Regions from separate parts of the Clostridium sp. Marseille-Q7071 genome, predicted to be linked through region 1. Evidence: riboswitches for the same ligand, from Rfam matches in the RefSeq annotation. Region 1 holds a riboswitch; the other holds the start of a gene.
What was found. A riboswitch is a leader RNA that binds a small molecule or an ion and turns the genes downstream of it on or off. The one in region 1 is predicted to bind lysine.
Positions count from the first base shown of each region.

Region 2: it holds a riboswitch for lysine, as region 1 does, so the genes downstream of both, kal (3-aminobutyryl-CoA ammonia lyase) here and ACWPW7_RS19175 (APC family permease) in region 1, are expected to answer to the same signal.

Region 1 covers NZ_CBCOPR010000001.1:4,029,860-4,041,635, reverse strand. The annotation lists gene ACWPW7_RS19205 (GNAT family N-acetyltransferase) at 1-441, shown strand, start outside; gene ACWPW7_RS19200 (helix-turn-helix transcriptional regulator) at 557-1,516, shown strand; gene ACWPW7_RS19195 (ABC transporter ATP-binding protein) at 1,835-3,625, shown strand; gene ACWPW7_RS19190 (ABC transporter ATP-binding protein) at 3,627-5,372, shown strand; gene ACWPW7_RS19185 (DNA alkylation repair protein) at 5,811-6,518, shown strand; gene ACWPW7_RS19180 (amidohydrolase) at 6,661-8,265, opposite strand; gene ACWPW7_RS19175 (APC family permease) at 8,270-9,664, opposite strand; lysine riboswitch at 9,830-10,012, opposite strand; gene ACWPW7_RS19170 (ArsR/SmtB family transcription factor) at 10,185-10,511, shown strand; gene ACWPW7_RS19165 (flavodoxin family protein) at 10,612-11,169, shown strand; gene ACWPW7_RS19160 (NAD(P)H-dependent oxidoreductase) at 11,193-11,762, shown strand.
Region 2 covers NZ_CBCOPR010000002.1:16,976-28,751, forward strand. The annotation lists gene kamA (lysine 2,3-aminomutase) at 1-562, opposite strand, end outside; gene kdd (L-erythro-3,5-diaminohexanoate dehydrogenase) at 616-1,659, opposite strand; gene kce (3-keto-5-aminohexanoate cleavage enzyme) at 1,927-2,754, opposite strand; gene kal (3-aminobutyryl-CoA ammonia lyase) at 2,854-3,234, opposite strand; lysine riboswitch at 3,356-3,534, opposite strand; gene ACWPW7_RS22900 (hypothetical protein) at 4,093-4,611, opposite strand; gene ACWPW7_RS22905 (cell wall-binding repeat-containing protein) at 4,932-6,419, opposite strand; gene ACWPW7_RS22910 (hypothetical protein) at 6,577-6,786, opposite strand; partial or broken gene ACWPW7_RS22915 (collagen-like protein) at 9,131-9,883, opposite strand; gene ACWPW7_RS22920 (cell wall-binding repeat-containing protein) at 11,083-11,776, opposite strand, start outside.

The sequences.
Region 1 (11,776 bases):
AGATATTCTTTATCTACATTTCAAAAAATGAAAAGCAATGATGAAATATCAAATTGGTTTGATGAACTTTTATTGGATAAATCATCTTATAATCAAGCTATTGTAGATAACTGTAATGGAAAACTAATTGGATATACTGGTATAGTTCAAATCAGTGAAATAGATTTATCTGGTGAATATTTTATATTTATTGGAGATAAATCTTATCATGGAAAAGGTGTTGGTACATTTGTAACAAAAGAAATTGTTAAATATGGATTTGAAGATTTAGGTCTTAATAGAATAATGCTTACTGCTTCTGAAAAAAATGTAGGAGCACTTAAAGCTTATACTAAGGCTGATTTCAAAACAGAAGGTATTATGAGACAAGCATTTTATAGAGATGGTAGCTTTCATGATAAAATTATTATGGGGATTTTAAAAGAGGAATGGATTAAGTGATAATGTTTATAGAGGTATAATTATTTAAGATAAACTTTAGGAGGCACAAGATTTTATACTTTTAAGCTTTCTATTATTAGGTTTCTCATTAAGATAGAAATGGAGATGGGTCAAATTGGATAGATTATCGGAAGAAAAAGCTTTTTATGGTGATAATATTACTGTAATAAAAAGAGATGAAAATTGTACTGTATATAAAATGGAAGATATCACTGGAGAAGGTACCATGACCTGCTATAATGTGTTTCCTGGCATTGATTTGATGTATAATGATTTTCACATGCAAAATTGTTTCTCAGAGTTTTTACCTAAAGTTAAGATGATAGGAATTGATCATTGTCAAGAGGGTCGTATCGAATGGGAACTTGAGGGCGGCTTATATATGTATTTGCAGGAGGGAGATTTACAGATTAATTCAAGAAATCATCATGCTATAGGATTTGGACTTCCTCTAAAACATTATCATGGAATTACAGTGGCAATATATATTGAGGAAGCATCGAAAACATTATCAAATATTTTTGGCAGTCTTTCCATTGATCTACAAGAATTATATAGCAAATTTTGTTTAGGAAAATTGCCTTTTATTATGCGTGCAAAGGACTCCATTCAACATATCTTTTCCGAACTCTATACTGTGCCTGATAAAATTCGTATAAATTATTTTAAGATTAAGGTTTTAGAACTACTACTGTTTTTAACAGTAGTAGATGTATCGGAAAAAGCTGAAGAACGACCATATTTTTCTAAAAAGCAAGTTGAAAAAGTAAAATTAATTATGAAATATATGACTGATAATATAGAAAAAAATATTACCTTAGAGAAATTATCCACTCAATTTGATATGCCACTTACTTCTATGAAGAATTGCTTCAAAGGCGTTTATGGTACATCAATGTCTGCATATATGCGATCTTATCGTATGCAAACAGCGGCGTTAATGCTCCGTGAAACCAATGAAAGTATTACTACAATTGCAGGGAAAGTTGGCTACGAAAATTCAAGTAAATTTGCCTCTGCATTTAAAAAACTTATGAATATTTCGCCTTCTGAATATAGAAAAAACTTTGTATAAATGGAGTGGTCTTCTTCTTTTATGTTGTTATAACATTATCATATATGTGTTTATAAGTGCCGAAAGGCGCTTTTATTGGACATTAGAGTTAGGGTATCCTAACTCTAATGTCCAATTGGAGCATATTTAACCCTTGCGGAGTGGCAGACATATTTATGAATGATTAAAATAGGGATTAGTTAGTTGTAACTAATCCCTATAATTGTTTTAAAAGACTAATTATAGACATAGAAATCTATGCATTCATACCGCAATAGAAAGACAAGAAAAAGGTATAGTCTTTAAAACTAAAAAATCTGTGAGAGGTGAGAGTGTAAAATGAAAGAAAAAAATTGGTTAGGAACAGTTTTAACTTTTGCATCAGAGTGCAGGTTGAAAATGATCTTTTCAGTAATATGCGCCATAATCAGTGTTGCAGGTGGAATTGTACCTTATGTAGGAGTTTATCAAATCATAGTTTCATTTTTCGATGGAAGTCAAACATTAAATAATATATTATTTTGGTCAGTAATATGTCTTGTAGGGTATGTGGTGAAGCTTAGTTTCTATGCCATATCTACTATGTTAGCCCATTTTTCTGCATATACCATATTAGAGAATATGCGACTTAAGGTTGCTGATAGATTAATGAAAGCACCACTTGGTACTGTGTTGAATCAGCCAGTAGGAAAGCTTAAGAATGTTATTGTAGATCGTATTGAAACTATTGAGCTTCCGTTAGCTCATTTGATTCCAGAGGGAATCTCTAATTTACTTTTGCCTATAGGTGTGTTTATCTACATCATTATGATAGACTGGCGCATGGCGCTTGCAGCAATGGTCACGGTGCCAATTGCAGTTGTAGCATATGCAATTATGATGAAGACATTTAATAAACAGTATGCGGATTATATGGAGTCCAGCAACTATGTAAATAGCGTGGTTGTAGAATATGTAGAGGGAATCGAAGTTATTAAGGCATTTAATCGGTCTTCATCCTCTTATGAAAAATTTGAAAAAGCAGTAAAGTCTTTTAAAGCATATACACTAAACTGGTTTGAAAGCACTTGGAAACTTATGAATTTTGGTGGATCAGTTTTACCATCAACTCTACTTGGTACTATGCCTATTGGTATGTACCTTTATATCAATGGCTCTTTAAGTCCAGCGGACCTTACAATGTGTTTAATATTGTCATTGGGAATTGTAGCACCATTGACTAGTTTTACTGTATTTGTAAATGAGATTAAAGCTATAGAATATGCTGTAAAGGATGCATATGAATTTTTAAATTTGAAAGAACTTGAAAATTCATTAGAACCAGTAACCCTTCATCAATATGATATTGAGCTAAAAAATGTATCTTTTTCCTATGATACTGATAAAAATGATAATTTAAATAGTGAAGAAAATGATGTACTTAATAATATTAATTTAAAACTTTCACAAGGAAACTTTGCGGCACTGGTTGGTCCTTCAGGAGGAGGAAAGTCCACTGTTGCAAGATTGATTGCAAGGTTTTGGGATGTGAGTAGTGGAGAAGTGAAAATTGGAGGTATTAATATAAAAAAACTTCCACTGTCACAACTTGCTGATACAGTGAGTTTTGTAACTCAGGATAATTTCTTGTTTAACTGTTCAATTATGGAGAATATACGACTTGGTAATCCTAAGGCATCAGATAAGGAAGTAATTAATGCAGCAAAAGCAGCTTGTTGTGATGAGTTTATTCAAAATCTTGATAAGGGATATGATACCAATACTGGAGAGGCAGGAGGAAAATTATCTGGGGGAGAAAAACAAAGAATTGCTATAGCAAGAGCTATATTAAAAAATGCACCTATTGTTATCATGGATGAAGCAACAGCTTTTACTGATCCGGAAAATGAAGATAAACTTCAAAAATCTATTGCTGCCCTTACCAAAGGTAAAACCTTATTAGTGATTGCTCATAGATTGTCTACCATCAAAAATGCAGATAAAATTATCGTTATGAAAAAAGGATGTATTATAAATACAGGTACTCATGACGAACTTCTTAAGGAGTGTGAACTTTATAAGGGAATGTGGGAGGCTCATATTGGTGCAAAGAAATGGGCAGCTAACAATGAGAAAGGAGTAGTGAAGTAAGATGTTTAAATCAATAAAAAGAATTATTGAGTGGTCTGGACAGCGAAAAAAGCGTTTATATATAGGGTTTATATACTCCTTCTTTAATACTATGTTTACAGCCATGCCAATTATGGGAGCTGCATATGGATTGAATCTAATTATAGAGGACATGCAGGGGAATAGCAAGCTAACAATAGATTGGGTATTCTATATGTTAGGATTTATGATTTTTACTGTAATGGGTAGATTTTTGTTTGCTTATCTTCGTGCATCTACTCAAGAAAGTATTGGACATGAAGTAGCAGCAGAACAAAGAATTAAAATTGGTGACATATTAAAAAGAGTATCTTTGGGCTTTTTTAGCAAAAAGAGTGCTGGAGAAATTGCTTCAGCTGTAACAACAGATTTGTCTTTTATTGAGATGTACGGAATGAAGATGATTGATGTTGTAGTAAACGGATATATTAGTGCATTTACAATGGTGTTTTGTCTGGCATTTTATAATTTATGGATTGCTCTGATTGCAGTAGTAGGTATATTGTTATCTGCACTATTCTTAAAATTACTTGGTAATAAGAGTAGTGAAAATGCACCGATACATCAAAAGGCACAAGATAGCATGGTTACAGCTACTATTGAGTATATCAGAGGAATGCCTGTAGTTAAGGCATTTAAACGTGATGGAGTTTCCATAGAAGGTATTAACAATGCCTACAAGATGAGTAAAGATATAAATATGAAAATTGAAAAGAATTATGTTCCTTATAACTGTCTCCATTTATTCGCTCTTAAGGCAGTATCTGTTGGCATTGTTCTTGCATCAGCAATAATGGCGACAAATGGAGCTATGGATATCCCTACCATGCTTATGATGGCTATTTTCTCTTTTGTCATCTTTGGACATATTGAAGCTATAAATAATGCAGCTCATGTATTAGAAATTATTGATGCCACATTAGATAAATTAGATAGTATAGAAAATGCAGAATTTATTGATAAAAACAGCAAGGATATGGAATTATCCGCATATGATATTCAATTTAAAGATGTTACCTTTGCATATGAAAAGCGAGAAATATTAAAGAATATATCATTCACTATGCCAGAAAATACTACTACAGCAATTGTTGGTCCTTCAGGAAGTGGAAAATCAACTATATGTAATCTAATTGCTAGATTCTATGACGTTGATAAAGGAAGTGTATCAGTAGGAGGTATGAATGTAAGGGAAATGACTTGTGATAGCCTTCTCAAAAACATCAGTATGGTATTTCAAAAGGTATATTTATTTCATGATACGGTGCTTAATAATATTCGATTTGGAAAACCAGAGGCAACCTTTGAAGAGGTAGTGGAGATAGCTAAAAAAGCTTGCTGTCATGACTTCATTATGAGTCTTCCTAATGGATATGGAACAGTGATTGGCGACGGTGGTTCAACTCTTTCTGGAGGGGAAAAACAACGGATATCTATAGCTAGAGCAATGTTAAAAAATGCTCCTATTGTTATTCTAGATGAGGCAACTGCCAGCATAGATCCAGAAAATGAACATGCAATACAGAAGGCTATTAGTACTTTAGTACATGGAAAAACCATTATAATAATTGCACATCGTCTTGCTACTATTGAAAACGCAGATCAAATACTTGTAGTGGATGAGGGGCAAATTGTACAGAGAGGAACTCATAAAGAATTAATAAATCAGAAAGGTGTTTATAAAAGATTTTTAGACATAAGAAAGACAGCGGAAGGATGGAGTATTTAAAAATATTTGTACTGCATAAATACAAAAATAAGAGGAGCTATTGTAGCTTCTCTTCTAAACTTTTATACATAAATATAATACAAGTTCATAAATGCATACTGAAAATATTGTTACATTATATTAAGAAAGGTATAATTATTTAAGATAAACTTTAGGGTGTACAATAATTAATAGTTGTTACATGCATTAGAGGAATGCGGGAAAGGTTAAGAGGGCATTTATCTATAACAAACTTTAGAAAATGTTAATTGATAAAAATATGAATAAGGTAGTATTTAGAGATGCTACAGCAATTGATTATTCTACCTATTAAATTTAGCAGAGCTGGTATAGATTATTCCCTAGAATCAATAAAAATTTTAATAAAGAAAAAGAAGAAAAAAAGCAAATTAGGTAAAATCGAAATAAAAAATTAAGAAAAGGTAGGGTGAGAATAAAATGACTAAAGAAGAAGTAATGATATATTTAAAAGAACATGGCAATGAACAAACCAAAAAAATCTATTTAAGCCATGGGGCAAAAGAACCTCTATATGGCGTAAAGCTTGGTGATTTAAAATTGCTAAAAAAGAAAATTAAGACTAATCATAATTTAGCCTTAGAATTGTATAACACTGGCAATAGTGATGCAATGTACCTTGCTGGACTCATAGAAGATCCTAAAGAAGTTTCTATTGATCAAATGGATGAATGGATAAAAGCTGCTAATTGGGATATGCTTAGTGACCGCTGTGTAGCTGTAGTTGCAGCAAAAACTCCCTTTGGATTTGAAATTGCACGAAAGTGGCTCAATAGTAGTGAGGAACTAATAGTATGTGCAGGCTATGCCATTTATTGTACTTTATTTACTATATTAGATGATAGTGAAATAGATTTAGAAGAGGTTAAAAACATTTTAAATAAAATAGCAAATAATATACATAATGAAAAAATTCGATTACAAAATTCTATGAATAATTTTGTAATAATGGCAGGTATTTATATAAAGCCACTACATGAATTTGCATTAGAAATTGCTGAAAAAATTGGAAAAATTGAGCCTGTTATAGCTAAAAATAGCTGTAATACTCAGACAGCAGCGGAATATTTAAAAAAATATGCGGAAAAAGGGAAAATAGGCATTAAGATTAAAAACTTAGGACGTTAGAAAAAAATAGAAAATTACTTCTATTAATGAATTTTGTGGAACCCTTATCTTTAAAGTAGTTTTTTATATGTGAACCCTAGCAGGTGAACTACCTACTAGGGTATTTTATATTATAATTTATAGATCTAATTTAACTTAACTTTTAATCCTGTTTCTCATATACAAATTCTCCATCTATCATGGTCTTTTCAACCTTAATGTCTTTGATTTCAAATTCATCTATGGTGAATATGTCCCTATCCAATACGATTAAATCAGCAACATAACCTGGTTTTAATCTTCCTTTAAAATCTTCTTTAAACTCATTAAAAGCACTACCAATTGTGTAGGCATCAATAACATCTTCAAGATACATCCTTTCATTTGGATAAAAACCTCCCACTGGATTACCATCTAATGTTAGTCTTGTTACTGCACAATAAATATTTGAGAATGGGCTACAGTCTTCTACTGGAGAATCTGTTCCTAAACTTATTGGAGCTCCCAATTTATATAAAGTATTAAAAGCATAAGAAGTACTTGATAATTTCTTTCCAACACGTGCCTCTACAATTTTAATATCGTAGTCTAAGAAAATAGGTTGGTACATAACAGGGATATTCAATTTAGCAATTCTCTTTAATTGTTCCTGACTTGTGATTTGACAATGAACAATGCCGTGACGAAGAGGATTTTTCTCATTCTTCATAGTTTTTTCATAGGCATTAATAACACTTTCTATGGCACCATCACCAATTGCGTGAGTTGCTACAGTAATTCCATGTTCTGTTGCTAAATCGCATAAATCTTGTAGCTGTTTATCGCTTAATGCTGCTACACCTTTAGTACCTGGAGCATCCTCATAATCCTTTAACATTAAAGCAGTCCTAGCACCTAAAGAACCATCTTTAAATAGTTTTAATACACCTTTTGATAAGAATTTTTCATCATATTGTCCTGTCTTATGTTCAGTTTCAATATAAGCTTTGAAATCATTTATATTTTGAAAATTGTATTGGTGACTATATCTTAATTTTAATTTTTTATTGTCATAAATATTATGAATTATATCGAACATTCTTTTAAAATCATTGCCCATGATATCACATGACTGAACAGAGGTTATTCCAACACTTAAAGCATAATTTGCAGCTTTTATAAATTCGTTTTCATTCTCTTTATCATCTTTTTTGGGGATAACTGATTGAATAACACGGACAGCGTTTTCGTTGAATATACCGTTTGGCTTTCCGTCGTTTCCAACTTCAATTACACCACCATCTATAATAGTACTTTCATCTACAGCTAGTACTTCTAAAGTCTTGGTATTTCCTACTGAAACGTGTCCACATACTCTATCAAAGACAATTGGAATTTCTGTAGATATTTTATCTAAATCAAAGCGATTTAATAGACGCTTTTCACCAGAAGTGAAGTAATCTTGATTCCATCCTCTACCACTTAAAACTGTTATATCTTTATTTTCTTCTATAAATTTTTTACCCAACTGAATAATTTCATCAATTGATTTAGCGGATGTTAAATTACAGGAACTCATAGCATCTCCCATATGTGACATATGAAGATGGCTGTCGTTGAAACCTGGTAAAACAGTTTTTCCTTGAAGGTCTATGATATTATCAGCATTGTTTTTTAAGATTTCCTCATTGGTACCAACTTGCTGAATAACACCATTCTCAATAAAGATTGCTTCCTGAAAATTATTTTTTTCAACATAGATTTTGCAGTTTTGTAAAATTGTTTTCAAAATATCATCCCCTTATATTTTCTTGTAAAGTTTTATTTTTTCTATCAAAATAGAAGTAAAATAATGTACCAATGGCTGGCACCAATAAACCAATAATTGAGGTTTGAGGATCTTCAATAAAGGTATTTATCATTAATCCTACGAAGATAAAAGTTGTTAAGATTACTGTAATAGGATAGCCAATTACTTTATAAGGTCTTTCTACATTAGGACGTTTTTTCCTGTAAATCATAACTGCGTATACACCTAAAGTATTAAACATCATTCCAGAGAATACAACTAAAGAAGTTAATTGATTTAAGTTTCTAAGTAATACCAGTATCACAGATATTACACATTGTACTATTAAAGGAGCATAGGGCACTTTGTGTACAGGATGCAATTTTCTAAAACTTTCAAAGAAATGACCTTGTTCACTCATTGCATAATACATTCTTGGGAAGGCTAAGATACAACCATTTAAAGCTCCAAACATAGCAACTACCATTCCTATTACAACTAAAATACTACCAGTATTTCCTAGCAATTTTTCTGCTGCATAAGTTCCTAAATAATATTGATTATTAGATATTAAACTTTCAATTTCATCAATAGGTATAACCTTATATATGGAATAATTAAATAATGTATACAGTGCTGTTATGGAAAGGATAGAAATAATGATAGCAAGGGGTAAATTTTTCTTAGGATTTTTTACTTCTTCAGCTACGGTATTTAAATTAGTCCAGCCTTCATATGCCCACAAGCTTGCTACTACAGCAAAGGCTATCATACTAATAACTGAGCCAAAGCTTGCATCTGCTGTCTTGGGAACTAGGCTTAAATCAGGTGATACTTTTCCAAATAAAAGTCCTAAGATCATTATGATTCCAATAGGAATTAATTTTGCGATCATAGATAGATTTTGCAGTTTAGAACCAAATTTAACACCGAAATAATTTACAATGGTCAATGCTATGATTAAAAAGATAGCAAGAATTTTAATCGTCCATTCTCCAAGAGGCATAATAATGGTTAAAGCACTTGGTAGTGCAATTGCTATGGCAGCAATAGAGCCAGGACCAGCGATTAACCAACTATTAAAACCACCTAAAAAACCAACCATAGGTGAATAGGCCTCACTTAAATATACAGTTAGTCCACCAGCACGGGGATCTGAAGCGCCTAGCTCAGCATAACAAATACCACCTAATAGAGAAACTAAGCCTCCAATAATCCAGCTTAATAAAGCTAAGCCAAGACTCATTCCAGTTCTCATTAATACATATGAGCCTAGATAAAAAATACCTGACCCTACCATTATACCTCCTAAAATGCTGACCCCACCAAATAGACTAATTTCTTTTTTAAAACCTGAATCCTTTACTTGAGTTAAATCATTTAAATTATTATTAGCCATATATTCATCCTCCTTTTTAAGTAATTAATTATCAATGTTAGTTCATTAAATTTACAATATTGTAAGAAAATTAAAATTAATACGAAAAATAAAAACACCTAACAGGTTTGTCGGGTGCTTATATGCGTATAGCAAAGCTAAAGACATCCTCTCCTTTCTGGCTCAATGTGAGATAGCGCAACATCAAAGTATCGAGCAAATACGATGATGACAGTCCTGTACCTATTAAATACAGACCCAGCATCAGATTTTGGTATCTGAAACTTCGGCGACGGCTCCTTTCACTATATGTCATAGGTTTCCGACCTCGATATAGTTAATATTAGCAATCGCGCCTCTACCCCACCCTTAAGGATGAGGATTTTTATGAAATTTTAATTTTTGATATCGTAACATGATATTTACATCTTGTCAACTCTATATGATTATATATATTTAAGGGATGGTTCATAATAATATTTATAAATTATTATTGACATGTGCATGAATGTGCATATATAATCTTAATTAGGTGATAGATATGAATGAAAATGATTTAATTTTAGACTGCGCCAAAGAAATAGAAGAAAGTATTGATTTTGAATTTTTTAAGACTTTATTTGATCCAGTACGATGTGATATTATGAAATATCTTGCTGTTAATGGCATTAAGAATATCAAAGATATTTCTGAAAATTTTACACAGGACCGTTCAGTTATTTCAAGACATTTAGAATTAATGCATAGATATGGAATAGTTAATAAAACAAAAGAAAATAGAAGTGTTTTTTATGAATTGAACGATAAATATATTCTTGAAAAATTTGAGTTAACAGCAATCAATTTAAAAAAATTAATACAGCAGTAAAATTTAAAAAGGCAGGTATGCCTTTTTAAAAACATCATAATATGCATATATGTGCATAAGAGTATTCATTCACCGAATTAATTGAAAGGAAAGAATAAATATGAATATATTATCTGTTTTAGCAAGTCCACGAAAGCAAGGAAATACAGCTATTTTATTAAAAGAGTATTTAAAAGGTGTAGAAGATTTAACACCATCAGCCCAAATAGAAACAATTTATCTCCAGTCAAAAAATATACAATATTGTACAGGCTGCAACACCTGTCAAAAAAGTAGTCAAAGTCAATGTGTATTAAAGGATGATATGCAGGATATTTATAAAAGTGTGGAAAAAGCAGATATTTTGGTTTTTGCTACCCCTGTTTATGTTTTTAATATGAGTGGACAGTTAAAAACTTTTTTAGACCGGTTATATGCAGTAGATCATAATATTTTATTAAATAAAAAAATTGTACTATTAACTACCTATGGCGATATCAATGAAGCCAATGCAGGGGTTGAAAACATCGTTAAATCCATCAACATGCTTTCCAATTATCTTGGTATGGAGTTTATACAAAACCTTAATGCAAGCACATATGAATTGCAGGTTTATGAAAATAATCAATATAAAAAGGCTTCCTATGCATTAGGAGCAGACATTTTAAAATATTTATAATATTTATTGAGAGGTGATTCAAGATGGTAACAATTATATTTTCTCATCCATGGCACGGAAGTTTTAATAAGGCTATACTGGATACAATAACAACTGCTTTAGAAAAAAAGAAAAAGGAATACCAGGTAATTGACTTAAATAAAGATAACTTTAACCCTGTTATGACTGAAGGGGAATTGGCTTTGTACTCAAAAGGACAACATAAGGACCCTTTGGTAACAAAATATCAAAATATGCTAAAAAAAACAGATGAAATTATTTTTCTATTTCCTCTTTGGTGGTACAATACCCCTGCTATCCTTAAAGGTTTCATTGATAAAGTTATGTTGAAAAATTTCTCATATACAGAATCGAGTTCAGGTTTAAAGGGGAAATTAACCCATATTAAATCTGCCAAAGTGATAACAACAGGTCAAGCTCCACGTTGGTATGTAAAATATCTTGCTGGTAATATGATTCAGAAAACATTTATTAATGCTACATTAAAAGGTGTTGGAATTAAAAATGCCAAGTGGATTCATTGTGGGGATGTTTCTAAAGGCGCTCAAGTGAAGAGAGAGAAATTTTTACAAAAGTTAGCGATTGACATTTAAGTATTGTATATATT
Region 2 (11,776 bases), on a different contig from region 1:
ATTTAGCTATGATATATTCTAATGTTTCATCAGATACTAAAAGTGCGTCTCCACCTGATAATAATACGTCTCTAACTTGAGGAGTGTTTCTGATGTACTCAATTGCTTTATCTATTCTTTCCATTGGCATAGAGTCATCACTTTGTCCTGCAAATCTTCTTCTTGTACAGTGCCTGCAGTACATTGAACACATGTCAGTTATTAATAATAATACTCTGTCTGGATATCTGTGAGTTAATCCAGGTACTGGTGAATCTGTATCTTCATGTAATGGGTCTTCAAGGTCTGCATCAGCTTTCTTAAGCTCTAATGCTGTTGGAATAGCTTGTTTTCTTACTGGATCATTAGGATCGTTAGGATCGATTAATGATAGATAATATGGAGTAATTGCCATTCTCAATGATTTTACGCATTGAGCTACTCCTTCTTCTTCTTCTTTTGTTAATGGTATGTATTTTTTTAGTTCTTCAACAGTTTCTATTCTGTTTCTTACTTGCCATCTCCAGTCATTCCAATCTGCGTCGCTAACATCTTTAAATAATTCATATCTTCTATTTATCATGATATTCCCTCCATCATTAAATAATATAAATTTTATTTAAATTGAAATTTAAATTAAACGTATAGCTCTTCGAACATTTTTCTTAGGTTTTCATTTTCTCTCAATTCTTCTAATGTTATTTCAGCATGTCCTTTAGTGTATCCATTACCAACCATCATAGTTACGTCTTTACCTACACCTTCAGCTCCTAGTGCTGCTTTTGCAAATCCTGTAGCCATTGAGAAGAAGTAAACTGTTCCTTCATCTCTAACTGGTAATATAGTTGACATTTCTGTGTTTTGAACGTTTACGCAGTTTATTGAAACGTCAACTTCTTTTCCTTCGTTGTTTTCAAGTGCATGGTTCATAACTTCGATTGGTTTAGTAGCATCTCCTATAACGATGTGTAATCTTGGTCCGAAGTCTAATTTTCTTAATCTTGAAGCTTCTTCTTCATTTCTTACTAATGCTATAACTCTTCCAGTTGGTCCAACTCTCTTAACAGCTTCGTAGCAGCAAAGCATTCCTGATTTTCCTGCTCCACCTAAGATTAATACAGCTTCGCCTGGTTTACAAAGTTTAGCAACTTGAGCTGGTGCTCCGCAAACGTCTAATGCTGCTAATGCTAATGTTTCTTCCATATCTTCTGGAAGTTTTGCATATATTCCACTTTCGAATAATATAGCTTTTCCTTTTATTTCAACTCTGTCGATATCTGGTTTAACATCTACTATTTTTTCTATTTTTAATGGAGTTAAAGATAATGAAACTAATGTAGCTATTTTATCTCCAACTTTTAGATCTGTTGTACCTTGTAAAGCTTCACCAATTTTCTCTATTCTTCCTATTAACATTCCGCCTGATCCTGTTACAGGGTTTTGCATTTTTCCTCTTTCTGCAACAATTTCAAGTATTTTAGCTTTAACTTTTTCTATATCATGACCTGCTTCTTCTTCTATTTGAGTAAAGCTTGCAGAGTCAACGTTTAGAGCTTGAACGTCGATAAGTATTTCATTATCGTAAATCTCCATATCATTGTCTATTTTAAGCGCTGGTTGTGGTAAAACACCTTTTGGTTCTATAACTCTGTGAGTTCCATATTTACATCCTTTTTTCATAACTAAGCTCTCCTTCCTTATGTTCCTCTAAATTTTAAAATTTAAATTGTAAAGTAGTTTTTTTATAAGGTTACGTTTTAAATATGTTGAAACTTAAATTATTTAATCTAATTCACAACTTACAATTAAGACAATTAGCACAACTTGAAATTTGCACGCTAAATTCATACAAAATTCTTTTTCTTAATTATTGATCATAAAATTACAATAATTAAAGATTCAACATTGTTTTAAAACAATAACATTTATGTTAATTTTAATGTCAAACTATTTAAGTGGTTTAAGTCCTAATATTTCTCTTGCTTCAGCTGGAGTAGCTACTTCTCTTCCAAGTTCTTTAGCAATTCTTACAACTTTCTCAACTAGTTCTGCATTAGACTCAGCCATAACACCTTTTGATACGTAAACATTATCTTCAAAACCTACTCTAACATGTCCACCATCTAATATTGCCATTGTAGCTAATGGGAATTCATTTCTTCCTATTCCTGAAACTACATAAGTACTTCCAGCTGGAATGCTTTCTTTCATAAATACGAAATCTCTGATTTCAGCACTTATGCCACCGTTTACACCCATAACAAAATTAAAATGCATTGGTGCTTTTATGTAGCCTTTTTTGTGTAATCTTATAGCCATATCTATCATTCCCTTGTCGAAAACTTCGATTTCTGGCTTAACATCTAGCTCTATCATCTTTTGTCCAAATTCTTTTATTGTATTTTCAGTATTAACAAATATTTCGTCTCCACCAAAGTTACAAGTTCCGCAATCTAATGTTGCCATTTCTGGACGTAAATCTACTGGTTGAAGTCTTTCTTCATTAGTCATTCCCACTGCTCCACCAGTTGAAGGTTGAATAATAGCATCTGGGCATCTTCTTCTAATTTCTTCTATACAAGCTCTGAATCTCTCTCTATCTTGAGTTGGAGTTCCATCATCTTCTCTTACATGTAAATGAATTATACTAGCTCCAGCTTTGTAAGCCTTTTCAGCTTCAATTCCAATTTCTTCAACAGTGTAAGGAACATTTTTATTGTGTTCTTTTGTTACTTCAGCACCACATATTGCTGCAGCAATGATTAATTTTTCCATCTTCTTTTCCTCCCACATTGGATAATATTGTTATTTTTTTAACAAATCACTTGCAATAATTCCTTCATTTTTTATTATAAAGAACTTTTTATCTTTATACTATTTTCTCTTTTTATCTTTTGGAACAACACAGATTCCAGTTGCTTTACAAACAACTATTGGCTCTTCTAATACGTCACAAGCTGAATCATTTATGTCTGGTCTTGGAGCTATAACTTTTCTAGCTTCAAAAGTCATTTTTCTTGAAGTATTTCCTACGTGTACTATTTCTCCAACTGCTTCTATATAGTCTCCTGCATAAACTGGTGCTAAGAACTCAATATTTTCATAAGCTTTGAAAAGTCCTTCATCTCCATCATTAAGTATTAATAACTCTGTTGCTACATCTCCAAATAATTGTAACATTCTAGCTCCGTCAACTAAGTTTCCACCATAATGTGCGTCATGTGCACTCATTCTTAATCTAATTACTGATTTCATTTTTAGTACCCCCTGTTAATTTTTTAAAAAATAAAAGGCACTGAAACTTTCAGCACCTTAAACAATCCTAATTATATATATATAATGGACTATAGATGTAACGAAAATTTCTTATCTTCATCACATAAATAGCTCATCATAATATCTTATGACAGTGATAGAAAATTTACTTCCTACCCCCAAGTAATATACTTAAGAACAAGTATACCCTTTCGGCGTGTAAATCCTTCGCATATATCATCGGAAGTTCCTTTCCTTAACATATATATACTACCATTCACTCGCTCCTCTATTTACGAACAATATTTAATTTTTAATAATTTGTGAACATATTATGTCCACCCTATGTATTATATTATATTATTTATAATTTAAAAAATCAATGATATTTTCTGAAAATTTTATTTTACTTTAACATTTAATAAATTATTCATAAATTTCTCTTATATTCTCGACAATATAAATTGAATTTTTACAGCATATTCGACATGTTGTAGTTTATTATAATTTTTTGTAAAATTTTAATTTACATAAATATTTCCAAATAATATTTTTATAATTCGTACCTTTAATATTATATTCATATATTCTTTTAAATACAACTAAAACATTTAAAATTTAACAAATAATTTTATTCGACAATTTATAATCTTTATGAAATAATAGTTAATCAATTGAAAACTTAGCCAATGGACAATTATGGTTGAAATTAATTCTTAACGAATTAATTTCAACCATAATTGTTTTTAACTAGCAATTTAATTGATTCTTTTTTGAAGTTACTACGTAACTTCAAAAAAGAATCAATTACGGATTGTGAATTGTGAATTAAATAAAGGCGTGACTTTGTCACGCCTTTCATATGTCCCATTCTAGTTCTTCCCACATTAGTATATTGGTAGGATATTGTTTTCTTACAGAATTAAGAAAAATTTCAAAATCCCTTTTAGTCCATCTACATTTAATACTTGAACATCTGTCTAGATATTCTTTGAAAAAGTCTTTTAATCTATTTTCTAAAGTAATTGTCTTTTGTATTGTATTATCATTATCTACTAGTAATATTAAAAGTTTCTTTTGCTTTGTTAAGTTAATCATAATTTTTAGCGAGTATGCATCATTATAATTAAACCAAACTGTATAATAACCATCTTTATATTTTCCTCTAATTTTAATTAAAAGATATAACGATTTAACTTTATTATTACTTACAAATGCACCTCTAAATGCTATAGTTGAATACTCACTATACTCTTCAATAGCAGAAATACAATCCTTTATAACTATTAAAGTAAATCCTCTTATTAGTTTTCTATCTTCTATTAAAGATACAGAATCTTCAGGTAATCTTTTAATGGTTTCAAATAACTTAATCATATTACCATATTATAAGCAAATCAACTTAAGGCATCGATAAATAATTATAGAGTTCCAGAGCATAATTTCTATAAAAATAGCCTAAATCCTTAGAAATTAAGGATGCTAATTAAGAGTGAAGAATTTAGGATGAAATTCACCTTTAGTGAATTTCTTAAAATAAAATTTATTTTAAAAAACTCCGAAGGTTTTGACGGTGAAGTTTTAACCATAATTCTTCATTTTTCATTCTTAATTTTTAATTTAAAGAAAAAAATTTTTGTTATGGAAATTAAAATCATGTATAAGTTAAATTTCCACCGCGGAACCCTATAACTATACTATCTTATATCTATAACTTTAAAAACTTCTTTTACAGTTACTGTCAATTTAACTTGCTTATTTTCTCCTTCAACTATTCCGGTGAAATTATAGTTTCCAAGAGTATTTGAGTTTATATAAGTATTATCCCAATTTACTTTAAAATCTTTTGTTGTCCCATCACTCATAATTCCTTGTACCGTAGTAGGGAAAGTATATTTATCTCCTCTTCCTATTACAGCTGTTAAATCGCTAACCTTCTCTAAACATGGAACTACTTTAACATTTAACACAACAGTTTTATCCATCACTAATCCTTCATAGCTTTTAACTCCTACTACAGAAGTATCCGCAATACTGTTTGTCCATTTAACTGGAACTTCTTTTTTTCTACCATCTTCTAAAGTTGCAACTACAGTTTTAGGTAATTCAAATGTAGACTTATGCTTTGCTTCTACAGTTTGAGTATCTATGTGACTGATATTACTATATCCCATATCTGTCTTCAGTTGTTGAAGCACATTATCTCCAACTATACTGGAACCTCCTAAAGCATATATCTCTTTAGACATTTGAAGTTTAGCATGTTCTAGTGTATGCTTTTCAATAACACTATTATTAGTTAGTATTAAAGGTGAATTTGTTTGCGCTGCTAGTGCACTTCCTGCTAATGCATCAGGATAATTCATTCCTGTCGCCACGTAAGCTTTATCATAATTAAGTTTAGAAGCAAAATACTTTAATATTTCAACGTTTGTTTCATATCTGTTAACACCTGAAATTCTCTTAGGATTTTTAAATCCATTCATAACAGAATTACTTATAACTCCTTCTCCACCAACTATATAACTTACTGGAATATTTTTATCTTTAACAAGCTCCTGAACTTTTTCATCCATTTCATTGGTTTTTGTTAAAAGTATAGGCATAGAAAGTCCTGCTGCTAATGGTGCTATTGATAGTGCATCTGAGTAATTTAATCCATAAGCTACTGCAACACCATTTTCAACACCTAATATCTTAGCTACATTAACTGCAGTATCATATCTATCCTCACCCTTAACTCTTTCAACGTTTTTAACTACAGATTTCAATTCTTTTTCTACTTTATCTGTAATAACACCATTTCCTCCAACAATTATTATTTTATTTGCCTTTAATCTCTTAATTTCATCTAAAACATTTGTTGGGATTTCATTGATTTTTGTTAAAAGTATCGGAGCATCATATTTCTTAGCTAAAGGCGTAGCACTAAGAGCATCAGGATAATCTGCACCAGTAACTAATACTATTGTATTTGAGCCATTAGCCCATCCATTTTTAGAAATAGCTATAGCTGTATCATATCTATCTCCTTTATTATCTGCTGGTAATCTATTAGTAATTACTGAAGTAGTTTTTCCTTCAATATTATTAGCATAAACACTAACTCCATTTAATAAAGTGGTGGATATTAATGTTCCTATAGTTAAAGCAGCTAATATCTTAACCTTTTTATTGTTAACCATCCAATCATCTCCTTTTAAGTTTACTTTCTACAATTTATATAATATTACATAAACACAAAAAATCCTTTATTTTTCCTTAATTTTATCATGTTTTATTAAATTTTTTATGATTATTATTAATCTTATATGAATAATATCATAATCTTTAATCTATTTTCTAGAAACTAATATTTCTCATGAATTCAAAAAAGGTATTGCTTAAAACAATACCTTTAAAATATTCAATTAACTTCTTTTTTATTTCTCTATAATCTATCCTATCTACATCTCTTACAGCAATCGCAGCATCTATGGCAGCAGTGTCTGCAACATCTACAGCATCTATGCTCACAGCATTCATGATGTTTATGGTGCTCACAACATTCATGATGTCGGCGTTCACAACATTCATGATGTCTACGGCACTCACGGCATTCACAGCAACAATTATGATTGTGTCTATGATTATTACACATAACTATTCCCCCGTTATTTTAAATTTTTAGACCTCTTAAATAAAATAACTAGTGAAAGATGTGATGAATATTTTGTGTCAGACAAGTTGGTAGTCCGCTGAAGTCACTTCAGTATATTCTATCCATAAAGTATGGCACAAAATAAACTAGCATATTAACTAGTTATTTTTAAGGTGCCTTATATATCTAACTATTCGCTAAGTCAATTATATTTTTAAAGTTACTTATGGTAGCTGTCTACAGACAACTTTTCCCTTTAAACATATTTCTCATAAATAACCTAATTTTATATTTTAAATTTATTTTAATACTTGCTATATACTATGATATAAATATAAAAATGCTACTTTTAAGAACTAATTAAAGCACTATTAAATTTTTATAAAAATTATTTATTATAATAGCCTATTATATTTCTCTTTATTTTATAAATAACTACTCCTCAAAGATTAAAAATTAAGCATTAAAAATTAAGCATTAAAAATTAAGAATTATCGAGAAAATGAGTTTTAATCAAACTAACTTATTCAATAGATTTTTTAGCTAGCAATACAATTGCTAATTTTTCACCTCTGGGAAGCAGGTAATCAATGGAGAATTGAGAAGGGTGCAGTATAGTTTGGAACAAGACTAATAAATTTAACTAATACTATGGGAAAACTATAGGAATTAAGAATTAAGTATGAAGGATCCAGAATTATGGTTTAAATTACTTTTACAAACTAATTTCTTTAACTTATTTTTACTAGCAATAGAGTCGCTAGTTTTTTATATGAATTTATGTAGTAACTTCAAAAGATTCAATTCTAAATTTCTCAGCAATAGCTGAGAAATATCCACAATTGTTAATTGTGAATTAAAAAAGGTATTGACTTCAGTCAATACCTTAAAAGGATTAATTCATAGTCTATATAACTATTTTATAGACTATAGTTATTTGCTTTTTAAATTATGACAACAATATCAGCTCTACCAGTAGCACAAATTAACATTTCTTAAGCATTATATTTGTATTCTCTGATACTACATAAAGAAACCTTTCTAACCTTTAAAATACATTTCTAAGGAAATAGTTTCTCTCAAAGAGATATTTAAACTGTATCTCAATTCTAGAACCTGTATATAGTCTTATAACATAAATACAAGGGTTATCATGTTATAAAGTCTATTTTAGGAGGAACCTTTAGAAAACTATATAAGGAATCTTTAAAAATAGCTAGTCAGTACGCTAACCTATTGTGCATAATACTAAGCCAACATAATCGGTTCATAACCCCACTATGAATCGGTTATGTTTTCTTGTCTGGCACAAAATATCCATGACATCTTGAACTAGTTATTTCATTTCAGACACCTAAATTTAGTTTCTCAATGATTTTTACTCATTTTATACTGATTCTACTAATCTATCCTTTTGTATTTTATATTTACTAATAATATTATTTATTATAATTTCATCTTAATTATTAGTATATTCTTATACATAGGTATACTTCCATTTATATCAAATCTGTTATTTATTCAGCTCAGGTATCTAAAAAAATCACCAACTAATCTGTTAGTGTATTTTATTTCAGACATCTTACTATCTATAATTAACTAAAATAAATTTATATAATATTTGCAATTACTATTGAAACCTTCCTCTTTCCACATTAAATAATCTAATCAACTTCTTTAAGGATTCGGTTTACTATATTAATAATATAATTAATATTTAACTCTATCCTCTATATATACTATGATTTAAATATATAAATGTTACTTTTTAATCCTTCAAATATATTGCTAATATAAAAGAAAGTAGTTTAAAACTACTTTCTTTTATTATTATCCTTACTAACTTAGTATTTTCTGAATTGTTAAAGTCACTGCAAAAACATTTGTGGCTACGTTTCCTATAATTAGGTTTTCTATATTAATATTTTTTAATTCTACTATACTTGGTGCTGATATTCGGAATATTGTAGTTCCAGCAACAGAAGCTCCATTTTGATTTGAAGCAGTTGCTCCAACAAGTATTCCATTTACATAAAGTCCAGTTACTGGTCTACTTGATGATACATTTATAATATTCCAGCTTGCATAATAAGTTCCTGGTTCAAATATAGTAATTACTGAATCTGGCAATGATATTGCCATTCCTTGAGAAATTATTAAATCTTCATTAAATATTATATTATTATTTGGTGTAATAGTTTCAGTGCTTGAAGGTAAATTAGCAACTACCGCAATATACGCCCCTGTTGGTGCTGCACCTGTTGCTCCTGTTGGGCCTGTTGGACCTACTGGTCCCTGTATTCCTTGTGGCCCTTGTGGACCTTGTGGACCTGTTACTCCTTGTACTCCTGTTATTCCTTGTGGTCCTTGTGCACCCATTGGTCCTGCTGGGCCTGCTACTCCTTGTGCTCCTACTGGGCCTACTGGGCCTGCTGGGCCTTGTATTCCTTGTGGTCCTGTTGCTCCTTGTGGTCCTTGTGTTCCCATTGGTCCTTGTGGTCCTTGCGGTCCTGTTGCTCCTCGCGTACCTGCTGGTCCCTGTGGTCCTGTTGTTCCTACTGGGCCTTGTGGTCCCATTGGTCCCACTGGCCCTTGTTGTCCTGTTGCTCCTTGTGGTCCTGCTGGTCCTGCTGGTCCCTGTGGTCCTGTTGGTCCCGCTACTCCAGGACATCCCTGTGGCCCCACTGGTCCTTGTTGTCCTGTTGCCCCTTGTGCTCCTGCTGGTCCTGCTGGTCCCTGTGGTCCTGTTGGTCCTCCTGGTCCTTGCGATCCCATTGGTCCTGCTGGACCTTGTGCTCCTGTTGCTCCTTGTGGCCCTGCTGGTCCCTGTGGTCCTGTCACTCCCTGTGGCCCTTGTGCTCCTATTGGTCCCTGTGGTCCTTGTGGTCCTGTTGTACCCTGCGCTCCTGCTGGTCCACCTGGTCCTTGTGGTCCCGTTACTCCTTGTGGTCCTGCTGGGCCTTGTGCTCCTACTGGACCTTGTGCTCCTGTTTCACCTTGTGGTCCCATTATTCCCTGTGGTCCCTGTGGTCCTACTGCTCCTTGTGGTCCTGTTGGACCCGTTGGGCCTGTTGGGCCTGTTGCTCCTTGTGGGCCTACTGGACCTCTTGGGCCCGTTGGACCTGTTGCTCCTGTTGCACCTGTTGCTCCTGTTGCTCCTGTTGCTCCTCTTGGACCTGTTGCGCCTGTTGCTCCTGTCGCCCCTGTTGCTCCTGTTGCCCCTCTTGGGCCTGTTGCGCCTGTTGCGCCTGTCGCTCCTGTTGCTCCTGTCGCTCCTCTTGGCCCTGTCGCCCCTGTTGCTCCTGTTGCTCCTCTTGGACCTGTTGGTCCTGTTGGGCCTGTTGGGCCTGTTGGACCTGTTGGCCCCCTTTCTCCTTTACATCCTCTTGGTCCTGGACATCCCTGTGGTCCCATTGGACCTTGCGGTCCTGCTGGACCTTCCGGTCCCTGTGGTCCTGGAATGCAACATATCTCCTCACAACAATGATCTTCACAATGTTCCTTACAATGTTCTTCACAATGTTCTTTGCAATGTTCCTTGCAATGATCATGATGTTTTATATTTTTATTGCTTTGATTTTCATACTTAGTTAATAACTCAGCTAATCTTTCTAATTTTTTTCTAGTTTTGCTATCTATATTTTGTATACTGTCACTAAAATCATTCATATTATGGATATTGTTATCATAGTTACTCATATTATTGTCCTCCTGCTTTAACATTAATTGACAAAACCCCTTAGTTTTTCTATATATACTATGTAAATTTATATCCAAATGTGACATTTTCTCTTAGTTATATTGTTTTTTTGTAAGTAAAACCTTCTGATTTAATTCACAATTCACAATGCAAAATTCACAATTGTGGATATTTCTCGGCTATTGCTGAGAAATTTTAAATTGATCTTGTAGCGGCGAACAGTGTTCGCCATATATTATTACATTAACATTAAATTTAAGACATATTGAAAAAAACTAGCGAACATTGTTCACCAAAAAACTAGCAACGTAAAGGTGCTAGTTAGAAAATTTGTTTAAAGAAATTATTTTGCTTAAAAATAATTTCCACCACAATTGTGCATTATTTTAAGTTGTCAATTCTCAATTGTATAAGTTGCCATTTGTAAGTTTATATTAAAATCTTTAATATAAATTAATATAAAAAAAAGCGTGATTAAATCACGCTTTTAATGTTTTCATAAAAATATTTAAGGTAACATTTCTATCTTGTCATCTTTATACTCAAAATTGTATTTAGATTTAAGCATACCAAGGTCATTTTCACCTTTAACCTTTAAAATTTCAAGAGTATATTTTCCTGGCTCTAACATTTTCTCTACTTCTAATGTTACTCTATCATTATCAATATTAATATTGTCTTTTAACACTATTAATTCTTTATCATTAAATTTTAGAGTATAATTTTTAATATCCTTAGCACCAGCTTCTTCTATAGTTTGAGTAAATATTATATCTATTTTTTGAAGCTTTGGCACAATTTTAATTTCACTAATAGTAGGTTTAATATCAGCCAATTCAAAACTTTCGCTAACTTGTTTAATCTTAACTCCTGAATAATCTCTTACATCTTTAACTGTTATTTCATACAGTCCATTTACCAAAAAGTCTTTAGTAGTTACAATAGCTCTATATTCACTACTACTTTCAGAGTAAGTGACTTTTTCAATCTCAATATTTTTTCTATTTGTATCATATAGATTTATTGAAAAATTATTTTTATTTTCTACAGTATCTTTTTTCATCTTTTTATTAAAAGTTACAATTATCTGTTTTTGGTTATTTATACCACTCACATTTTTAACATCTATATTATGAGAAATATTTGGTCTTATTAAAGTTCCTTCTTCTATAAATATTGGTATTGCTGGAGAGTTTAGTGGA